3 regions of the Sphaerochaeta pleomorpha str. Grapes genome follow, and region 3 is predicted to be linked to each of the others. Evidence: riboswitches for the same ligand, from Rfam matches in the RefSeq annotation. Region 3 holds a riboswitch; each other region holds the start of a gene.
The links. A riboswitch is a leader RNA that binds a small molecule or an ion and turns the genes downstream of it on or off. The one in region 3 is predicted to bind cobalamin.
Positions count from the first base shown of each region.

Region 1: linked by a shared signal. The riboswitch ahead of SPIGRAPES_RS01505 (ABC transporter substrate-binding protein) and the one ahead of SPIGRAPES_RS09505 (ribonucleoside triphosphate reductase) in region 3 are both predicted to bind cobalamin.
Region 2: linked by a shared signal. The riboswitch ahead of SPIGRAPES_RS06850 (TonB-dependent receptor plug domain-containing protein) and the one ahead of SPIGRAPES_RS09505 (ribonucleoside triphosphate reductase) in region 3 are both predicted to bind cobalamin.

Region 1 covers NC_016633.1:323,462-326,741, forward strand. The annotation lists gene SPIGRAPES_RS01500 (FecCD family ABC transporter permease) at 1-673, opposite strand, end outside; gene SPIGRAPES_RS01505 (ABC transporter substrate-binding protein) at 670-1,587, opposite strand; cobalamin riboswitch at 1,643-1,816, opposite strand; gene rnhA (ribonuclease HI) at 1,871-2,326, shown strand; gene SPIGRAPES_RS01515 (chromate transporter) at 2,298-2,888, shown strand; gene SPIGRAPES_RS01520 (chromate transporter) at 2,885-3,280, shown strand, end outside.
Region 2 covers NC_016633.1:1,488,434-1,491,713, reverse strand. The annotation lists gene SPIGRAPES_RS06850 (TonB-dependent receptor plug domain-containing protein) at 1-1,194, opposite strand, end outside; cobalamin riboswitch at 1,287-1,466, opposite strand; gene SPIGRAPES_RS06845 (hypothetical protein) at 1,536-2,120, opposite strand; gene SPIGRAPES_RS06840 (hypothetical protein) at 2,495-3,031, opposite strand.
Region 3 covers NC_016633.1:2,108,732-2,112,011, forward strand. The annotation lists gene SPIGRAPES_RS09505 (ribonucleoside triphosphate reductase) at 1-1,413, opposite strand, end outside; cobalamin riboswitch at 1,480-1,662, opposite strand; gene jag (RNA-binding cell elongation regulator Jag/EloR) at 1,783-2,490, opposite strand; gene yidC (membrane protein insertase YidC) at 2,554-3,280, opposite strand, start outside.

The DNA of each region.
Region 1 (3,280 bases), 1.8 Mb from region 3:
TCGGCAGTCCACCGCTGAGGGCAGACCCTTCGTCAAGGAGCAGCATATCCAAATCCCTATGCCTGATATATAAGGGGATGATGCAGATCAAAGAACAAACAAAGGTAAAACCTACCTGCGACCAGGTGCTGGATGAAAAACTTCCCAGGGTCCAGAATAGGATCCGGTCATACTGTTCATGGTTGAGAAACATCAACAGTGTCATACCTGCAGATAAGATATAGTTTGCAGCGACCCCGGTAAGGATCAAGGTGGTCTGGCTGACCTTTGTATGGGAACCGATCAGGAAAATGAAAAGGGTGGTGAGCAAGGCTCCTAGCAAGGCAGAGAAGGGGAGTCCCAACACCGAGGCATACCCAAGTGTTATGGCTAGGGCGACCCCAAAGGAAGCTCCGCTCGAAACACCTAAAACAAAGGGGTCAGCCATAGGGTTTCTCAGTGCAGATTGGAAAACCGCACCGGAACTTCCCAGAATGGTCCCGCAGAAAATTGCAGCCAGGACTCTGGGAAGGCGAAGATTGAAAATGATATAAGGAAAGGAAGGGTCTGTCTCATTTCCCAGAAACGTTGCCAAGGTATCAGCAAAGGAAATTTTCGCTGGTCCCAACGTGAGAGATGTAAAACCTAACAGAATGATACAAAACGTAAAGATGGTGGAAAGATGACGTTTCAAAGGGATACCTCAGGGTGGATAGCCTTTGTCAGGGCTATCAGTGCATCGGCGCTCCGGGGTCCCTGCCTGCTCAGCATGTCAGAGTCGACTAGAATAAATGCACCTTTTTTGGTTGCAGACAAATCGCTGTAGGGTTTTGTCGTTGAAAAGAGGGAGAGGGTTTCCTCTGCCGTTTCTCCCCACCTTGGGCTGACAATGATCAAATCGGGATTCTGCTTTACCAGTAATTCCTTGCTATAGGTCCATTTTGTAGCATCCTGGGCAATGTTTATTGCCCCAGCCATGGTAATCATCTGGCTGATAAAGGTATCGCCGGTGGCAGTCCCGTCGAAAGAACCGAAATCGACCATATAATATACCCGGGGTTTACTGAGGTCCTTGCTAGCTTCCAATACTTTTGCAACGTTTCGTTTCATGGAATCGACTAGGCGTTGTCCCTCTGCTTCCTTTCCTATAATCAAGGCAATGTCTTCGATCAAAGCATACGTTCCCTCAAAGGATTCCTGCTTATTGATGCACACTACCTTAATGGAAGCTTTCTGCAGAGCTGTGATCAGCTGGTCGCTTACGAAGGAACTTGCAAGTACCAAATCAGGTCTCAATGCTATGAGTTTTTCAACCGAAGGGTTGTACAGTGTCCCGATACTTGGCAAAGAAGCAACCTCAGCAGGAAAATTGCAATAATCAGTCCTGCCTACAAGCCGGTCAAGTGCTCCCAAAGCTGCTACTGTCTCTGTGACATTCGGGGCCAGGCTTACAATCCTCATTGGTGTTGGTAAAAGAGCTATCTCGTTGCCAAGGCTGTCAATGTACGTCTGTCCTACATTTTTCACCTCTGCCTGAGGTTGTGAGAACAGCGCCAGGTTGCTACTCAACAAGGCTATGCAGATAATCAATAGTTTGCATTTTTTCATAAGGCCCCTTTGGAATAACGGGCATGAACCATACCCAAGCCTATACTCCGTAGGCTTTTCGTAAAAATCTGCGTCAGGTCTCCTGGCTTAGGCATACTCAGAATCTACGACTTCCCGCATCATGCAGTGTCTTTGGTGTAGATTCCCAGCCTTTACAGTGGCGGGACCGCAGGGGCTTTTACCCCTTTCCCTTGGCGTCAGACACCTTATCCTACGATTGTACCATCATGGTGTCAAGCTAATCAGGTTGACCAGAATAAAACCGTAGGATACTATCGCCTTTATGGAATATGCACAGATAGAAATCTATACTGATGGTGGTTGTAGCGGCAATCCCGGTCCTGGTGGCTGGGCTTATGTACTTCGAGCCGATGGCGTTTTTGAAAAAGAGGCCAGTGGCGGATCAAAGGCTACCACCAATAATCGAATGGAACTGACAGCGGTCATCGAGGCTTTGAAGGCCTGTCTTTCCTATAACCCTAAAAAAGTAATCATCAATACCGACAGCCAGTATGTGCGAAATGGGATTACCTCCTGGATTGCCAAGTGGAGAACAAACGGATGGCGTACCGCTTCCAAGGAACCAGTAAAGAACAAAGAATACTGGGTTGCATTGGATACGTTGAACCAACAGCTTCCTGTCACCTACAATTGGGTAAAAGGACATGCTGGCATTGAATTGAATGAACGGTGTGATTCTCTTGTGCGCAATGAAATGGATGCAATTCTCCGGGGGTAGTTCCATGGATTCTGAAAAACCTAGTCTCTGGTCCCTGTATATTTCTTTCGTGAAAATCGGGGGGCTTACCTTTGGCGGAGGGTTGGCCATGCTTCCTATGCTCCAAAAAGAAGTAGTTGAGAAACACCATTGGGCAACCGAAGATGATTTGCTCGATTGCTATGCAGTAGGGCAATGTACCCCGGGGATCATCGCGGTCAATACTGCGACCATGCTAGGCTATAGAAAGCGAGGTATCCTGGGGGGAATCGTCGCCACTTTGGGGGAAGTAACCCCCTCGCTGGTAATCATTACCTTTCTTTCTGCCTTATTAAAGCAGCTTGAAGGGAACCTAATCATGGAGCAGGCTTTTACGGGGATCAGGGTAGCAGTCTGCGTCTTGATAGCGCAAGCAATTTTGAAACTCTACAAGAAAAGCATTATCGACATTCCTACCATCATACTCTGTGCCCTAACAATCATAGGAACTGTTTTTTTAGGTTTTTCCCCTATATGGTTCATTTTTCTGGGTATAACCTATGGTCTTTTGGTGCAAAAACTGAAAAGAGGTAAGGCAAAATGATTTTTTTGAGTCTCTATTTTGCATTTTTTAAGATCGGCCTGTTTGCCATCGGAGGCGGCCTTGCAACCTTGCCCTTTCTCTATGACCTTGCAGAGACCCATCCTCTTTGGCTGACTGCCAAAGACATTGCCGATATGATAGCAATCTCTGAATCAACGCCAGGACCTATCGGTATCAACATGGCAACCTACGCCGGATACTTGACTGCAGGTCCTTTGGGCGGCATTATCGCAACACTGGGTGAAATAACCCCCAGTATCATCATAATCATCGTCATTGCAAGGTTTCTAAGCAAATTCGACCAGAACAAGTATGTCAAAGATGCTTTCTACGGATTACGCGCGGCGGTAATCGGCCTCATTGTGTACGGAGGTTCAAAAGTATTTCTTGTA
Region 2 (3,280 bases), 620 kb from region 3:
AATGTTGACACTTGGATGCAATGAGACAAGGCCAGTGGGCAGGTAGATGCTTCCATTGGCATAGATCGATGGAATGAACCGTCCTTCCTTCCCGATCTTGGTGCTGTCAACATAGTCCAAGGTGCCGTCAATCCCTGAGGTAAGGGAGTAGTTTTCTCCAAGGTCCCAGTTCTGTTCCACCTGGGTGTAGGCTTTATGCTTGTTATGGGTACTGTCCCCATTGATCGCATCATGGAAAAACGTTCTTGCAAAGGTATAGCTGACAACAGCTTTTACACTCTCGACTGGGTCAAATCCCAAATTAGAGAACGTAAAGTCATTGTTTGTGGTTGCCTGGAAATCATTTTGATAGGTATCCGCAGAAGGCCAGGATGTTGATCCCGGTACTCCAAGGTTCTGGTAAAAAGCCATATTGTTCGACTTGAATGCAATATTCTCACCTACATTCCCATCGAGGTTCACACTCCCATGCATATTCTTTACCCCTGCATTTTCCCTGAGGGCCCTGTCAGTAGAGGTATCATAGGTATAGGCATTCTGTGCCACGATACCACCGAGGTTTGCAGAAACACCAAGGCCGTTGAGGTTGTTGGAGTAAGAGAGGTCGAGTTTCTGGCTGTCTGTCAGTGAGGCCCAATTCCTCACATCAGATGAACCATACGAAAGAGGAAGGAATGACCCGTTCTCAAACGAGAGGGTATACGGCTTCTCCGTTACAGTCCCCTTTTTGGTAATTAGGTTTACCATGCCGCCGATGGCATTGGTCCTTGCAAGGTTTCCTGCACCGCTTTTGATGATTTCGATGTGATCGATCATATTGAGGGGAATGGAGGAAAGGTCATAGGTTCCCTGGTGCGCCGAAGTAAGGGGGACCCCATCGAGATATACTGCTGTTTTGTCTGAGCTAGCTCCCCGAATCTGGACGTTCTGTGCGGCACCTAAAGCCCCATAGGAGGAAAAGGTTGTTCCTATCGCCTTGTTTACCAGTTCTGCGGTAGTCTCAGCATTGTATGCTTTGATCTCCTCGCTAGTGATAGTAGTGACGCTTGAGGAGCTGTTTGTTTCTGCTTCTGCGAGGGCTTCGTCAGAGATGACGAGTTCGTAGGCAGTTCCGATGTCAGTGTAATCTTGTGCGGCAAGCGTTGTAAAAACTGCAAGCAGCAAGACCAGGGAGAAGATTCCGCGCTTCTTCATGAAGGGCCTCCAGAAAAAATATATGCTTTCTTCGTGGAGGTATAGTGCGAAAACAGGAATAGTCCTGGGATGCTGTCTCTTTTTCCACGAAGAATTTCAATCTGGAAACGTCTCCTGACTTACGATTCTTCTTACTAGCAGACCTTCTCATCCTTGGGACAATGGTAAACTCTGTTTTCATCATCGATTACAGTGGCGGGACCGTCGGGGAATCACACCCCGTTCCGTTTTTCCAGAACCAGCAACCCCATGCTAGTGCAAGTTCCTTCCTTGGTCAACAGATAAGAAACGGCTACCAAAAAGAGGGTAGCCGTTTATAAGACAGTGTAGGAACTATTTTTTTAAATAGATGCGTAGTTGAAGGTGACCGTTCCCGAATAGGTATCCTCAAGTGCTGCCTCATAGGATGTATCTTCTAAGTCAATTGCTAGGGGATAGGAAAAAACTTTCAGATGGCCCCATCCATTACCGTTTCCATTGTCGTTTCCATGGCCATTTCCATACCCATCGGTAAGGACATTGTTCGTGTTGGATGATGCATTTGTAGTGAAGGTGACATCGTTAGTACCTTCATCCAAGTAGACTGTATAATCAATTTTTGCCGAGTTGTTTTCTGAGGTTAATGGGGTGGCGGTCATTGTGATGGTGAAGTTTGAATGTTTGTTGGTTTTGACATGGACATATGCGATTACTCCGGTTTTCCCCGATCCCAGAATTACATATTTGGTAAAAGGCGTGACAGAATCGAAATCCTTCCTGTCTATGCTTGAATGGGTTGCGTCGGTTATCTTGATATTGCTTTCTTCTTGTATTGTTGCAGAAATGGTTAACTTAGCGCTAGAAGTAGTTGCTGTTCCATCAGCGGCAAATAGTGAGAGTGAACAGAGAATAGCTATCGATACTATGATTGCAAAAAGCCTTTTCATTTTTTTCTCCGTATGTAATCGCTTCAAGCGAATTATCTTTGAATACGTATATAGAATGTAACCGTTGGAAACATATGTCAATAGAAAGATATATTAATAGTGAATAAAACAGAAAAAAAATATGTAGGAAAGTATAAAGTTATATAGTGAAAAGAAGTGAAAAAAAATTGTTATGACAAACATGTTACATAACTTCAGAAAAAAATAGCATAATGGATTAATATTCTTGTAAATAACTTGAAAATACTGCTGGTTTTTCGATTAATCCTGATTTCTGCACGGAGTTCTTACTTTTCATGAACTTCTGATAAGGAAAGAAGAAGAAAAGCTCCTCTTTTCAAGAGAAGCTTTCTGGGTAAAAATGGTTACCCTGGTTAATTTGCTTTGTAGGTGAAGGTAACAGTTCCGGTGTAGGTTCCTTCCAAGGCAGCTGCATATTGATCATCATTGATATCGATTGAGATCGGATAACTGAAAGCGGAAAGGCCTGTTATTCCTGGCTTTATTTCTACGAAGGGGAGACTTGTCGGTTTTGATGCGTACGTGAAGGTTTCATTCATTGAAATCTTGTAATCGATTTCATAGTTTTTGTCAGCATTTACCAAAGGGGTAGCTGAAACATAGATTGAAAAACCCGTTCTCCTGTTGGTAAGGATGCTCAACCAAGCGATGTCCGCGACTTCTTCTGCGCTGCTGATTTCTTCCAGATTTTCGTTGTCGGCAGCTCCATTGAATAGGTCGATACTAGGAGTTTCGGGGGTGAATGGAGACGCAGTCAGTTTCATCATGTTGATACCCAAGATTTCGGCAGATAGGGTAAGGCTCGCATCTGCAGTTGTCTCAGAACCAGCAAACAAGCTTACCGTAGTTACTAAAGCAATCAGGATAAGAACTATGAAGGGTTTTTTCATGGTAGTATTCCTTTAGGAGTGTAGGCTCCTGTGCAAGATTTTAGAACAGTGCACTTTCCCTGAGCACGGTTGTATCATTAAAGAGAAAAAGGTCTTCTATTAACAGCTATAGCTAAACGTATAATACTAAATTAACTATAAACAACAAATCAAGATACATAGTCACTAATTGCCATACTATATGACACCTAGGCAATAAAATGCAAGAGAGACCCTGATCAGTTGCTACAGCTAGGGAAAGAGGTATTG
Region 3 (3,280 bases):
GCAACCTTCCCTGTCTTTGATGTCCGACAGGTACCGCTGGCTAAAAGGATACATTCCCCTTGCAGTCTCCAGCTCGATCACCTTTCTTTTCAACTCGAGGCTTTCTCGGGCTAAATCGGCAAGCTGCACCAGTTTTTCCCTGAATGCAAGTTCATTCTTTGCTTCATAGGCAAGACGTGGGAGATTCAAGGTCACTACACCCACAGACCCTGTGAGGGGATTGGAACCGAATAAACCTCCCCCTCTCTTGCGGAGCTCAGAGGTGTCGAGGCGAAGCCGACAACACATGGAAAGGGCATCTTCGGGGGAAAGGTCGCTATTGATATAATTTGAAAAATACGGGATCCCATACTTGCAGGTCATTTCCATAATGGCATCTGCAACACATCCGTCCCAGGAAAAATCCTTGGTTATGTTGATTGTAGGGATGGGGAAGGTAAAAACCCTTCCACTTGCATCGCCATCCATCATCACCTCACAGAACGCAAGATTGAACATATCCATTTCTGGCTGGAAATCGCCATAGGTTTCCGCTTGGGCGATTCCACCGATGATTACACTCTGGTCCTTCAAGGTGGAAGGAACTTTAAGGTCGAAGGTAAGGTTGGAAAACGGACACTGGAAACCAACCCTGGTAGGGACATTGAGATTGAATACAAATTCCTGGAGGGCCTGCTTTACCTCCTTTTTTGAAAGTCCGTCATAGCGGATAAAAGGAGCGCAGTAGGTATCGATGGAAGACCAAGCCTGGGCCCCTGCACTTTCCCCCTGGGTCGTGAAGGTAGAGTTGACTATTTGGCCTAAAAACGAACGAAGGTGTTTTGCTGGTTTTGAAGAAACCTTGCCACTGATTCCCCCGAAACCCATCGAGAGAAGCTGTCTGAGATCCCAGCCACAACAATAGGGCCCAAAAAAACCAAGGTCATGGATATGGAAGGCGCCTTGCACATGGGCTTCCCTGATTGACTGGGGATACACCTCATGAAGCCAATATTGTTTGGTAAAGGTTTCCCTGATGTAATTGTTCATCCCGTTGACCGATTTCCTGGTGTTGGCATTTTCCTTGATCAACCAGTTCTCGTCATCAAGATAGGAACGGAACAGGTTTGTAGTGGCATCTACAAGTACCTGGCCTTCCCTGATTTTTCTTCGTTGTTCACGATAGAGAATATAAGCCTTTGCGGTGCTGGCTGCATCGCTTTCGATAAGCTGTTCTTCTACCAAGTCCTGGATGGTTTCGACATCAACATGGTCTTTGCCCAGTAGGTTTGCCTTATGCAGAACCTTTTGTGCAAGAAAATCCGCATCAACTGTTTCACCGGACGCTTTTGCAGCCTTTCCAATTGCAAGGGAAATTTTCTGTCCATCGCAGAAAACAACCTGCCCGTCTCGCTTAACAACATGGGTAAGCATGGGTTCCTCCTGCCGTGACACAGGACAGACGTGGATACAGGTATCCACGCCGTTGTCATGCATCGTGACGGCGTGTCTGCATAGGGAGGTCTTCTGGCTCAGGTTCCTCAAATTTGGCTTCCTTCCCAGATTTCTCCAGTGGTTCTTGCCAAATTCTCACCTTTACAGCGGCGGGACCGCGTGGGCATTCATACCCAACTTCCCTTTTCCTATACACACAACATATAGTGTTTTGTAATCAAATATACGCTATTAACAGTAGCTTGTCTGGTATCCTTTGTCAATTGAGTTTTTTAAGGACAGCGCTTAATCGCAAAACAAGCGATGCTCTCGCATCGCTTGCCTGTATCGTTCGGAAGATTTTGAAGCTTATTGCATCATGGGAATTCCGTTATCCCTTTTACTGGAAATACGAATCTGTTTGTAAAGGCCATCGCCTTCGCTCTTTGTATCCACTCCGCCGAAATCATTGAGAGCTGTATGTACAAGTCTCCTTTCATACGGGTTCATGGGTTCAAGCAAACGACTTCTTCCGCTTTTTTTGACCTGTTCAGCCGTTTTAAAGGCCATTCTGATCAACTGTTCCTCATGTCTCATCCTATAGTTTTCACTATCGACAACAATCTTCTGGTCTGGATCGATCTGCCCTGCAAATACATTTGCCAGTAACTGGATTGCATCAAGGTTCTTTCCCTTGCGTCCGATAATGATACTGGAATTCTCACTATCGATATTCAGTCCAAGCTTTCGTTCTTTGCGGAAACCAACCGTAACCGACGCTTCATAGCCCATCTTCTGGATCATGGTAGAAACAAAATCGATAACCTTCTGTTCCAGTTCACTATTGATTGGGGCATCCCCTTGGGCGATATCTGCAACCGGACGGTTGTACATCTGGTTTTCAAGGCCATTGCCTTCATCAAAGTGAATCCTGATCTTTACATTGCTTTTTTTGAAAAGTCCCTTTCTGACGGGCTCGACGATTTCTACATCGAAATCTTCACGTTCGATATGCAATTCTTCAATTGCTTTCGCAATTGCGTCCTGCTCGGTACGTCCTTCGAATTCTTTCATCATATATTATCTCCGTATTGGGAGGGACAACCCCTCCCAGTGTTAAAAATTTCTTTTGGAACGGGGCTACCTCCGTTTTCCCTTGGAACCTTTGTTCGTGGGAAATTGTTTTACTTTGCTTGGCTCTGGTGCCTTTTCGATTTCATTCTTCCGTTTATGGTTGGTATACATCTGTTGAAAAATGGAAAGGGCGTTCATTACCGACCAATACAGGATCAACCCAGAAGGTGCACTATAAAGGACAAAGAAGAACATGAGAGGCATACCATAGGTCATGAATTTCATCATACCCTGCTGGGATCCTGCCGTACTTGCATTCTGGGTAATCTTCATGGAGTAAATCATACTGACCGTGTAGATTATCGGAAGAAGGTGCAATTCGTTTCCAATGAAAGGAATGGTAAAGGGGAACATGAATACCGTATCAGGCATGGACAAATCTGGAATCCAACCGGGGATAAACATGGCACCGCGCAACTCAAAGTGTTTGTTGAGCAACCCATAGAAAGCAATCAGGATAGGGAACTGGACCAACATGGGAAGACAACCGCCCATTGGGTTGATTTTTTCCTTCTTGTAAAGGGCTGCAGTCTCTTCATTCTGCTTAGCAGGATTATCCGGGTACTTTGCCTTGATTTCTTCCATTTTCGGACCGAGGGCGGACATCTTTGCAGTAGAGTCCATACCTTTTTTTGAAATCGGGTACAGTACCAGCTTCAAAAGGAAAGTCAAGATAATGATACCGACACCATAGTTGGGAATTATCTTGTAGAACCAGTTGAGGAGGATCTTC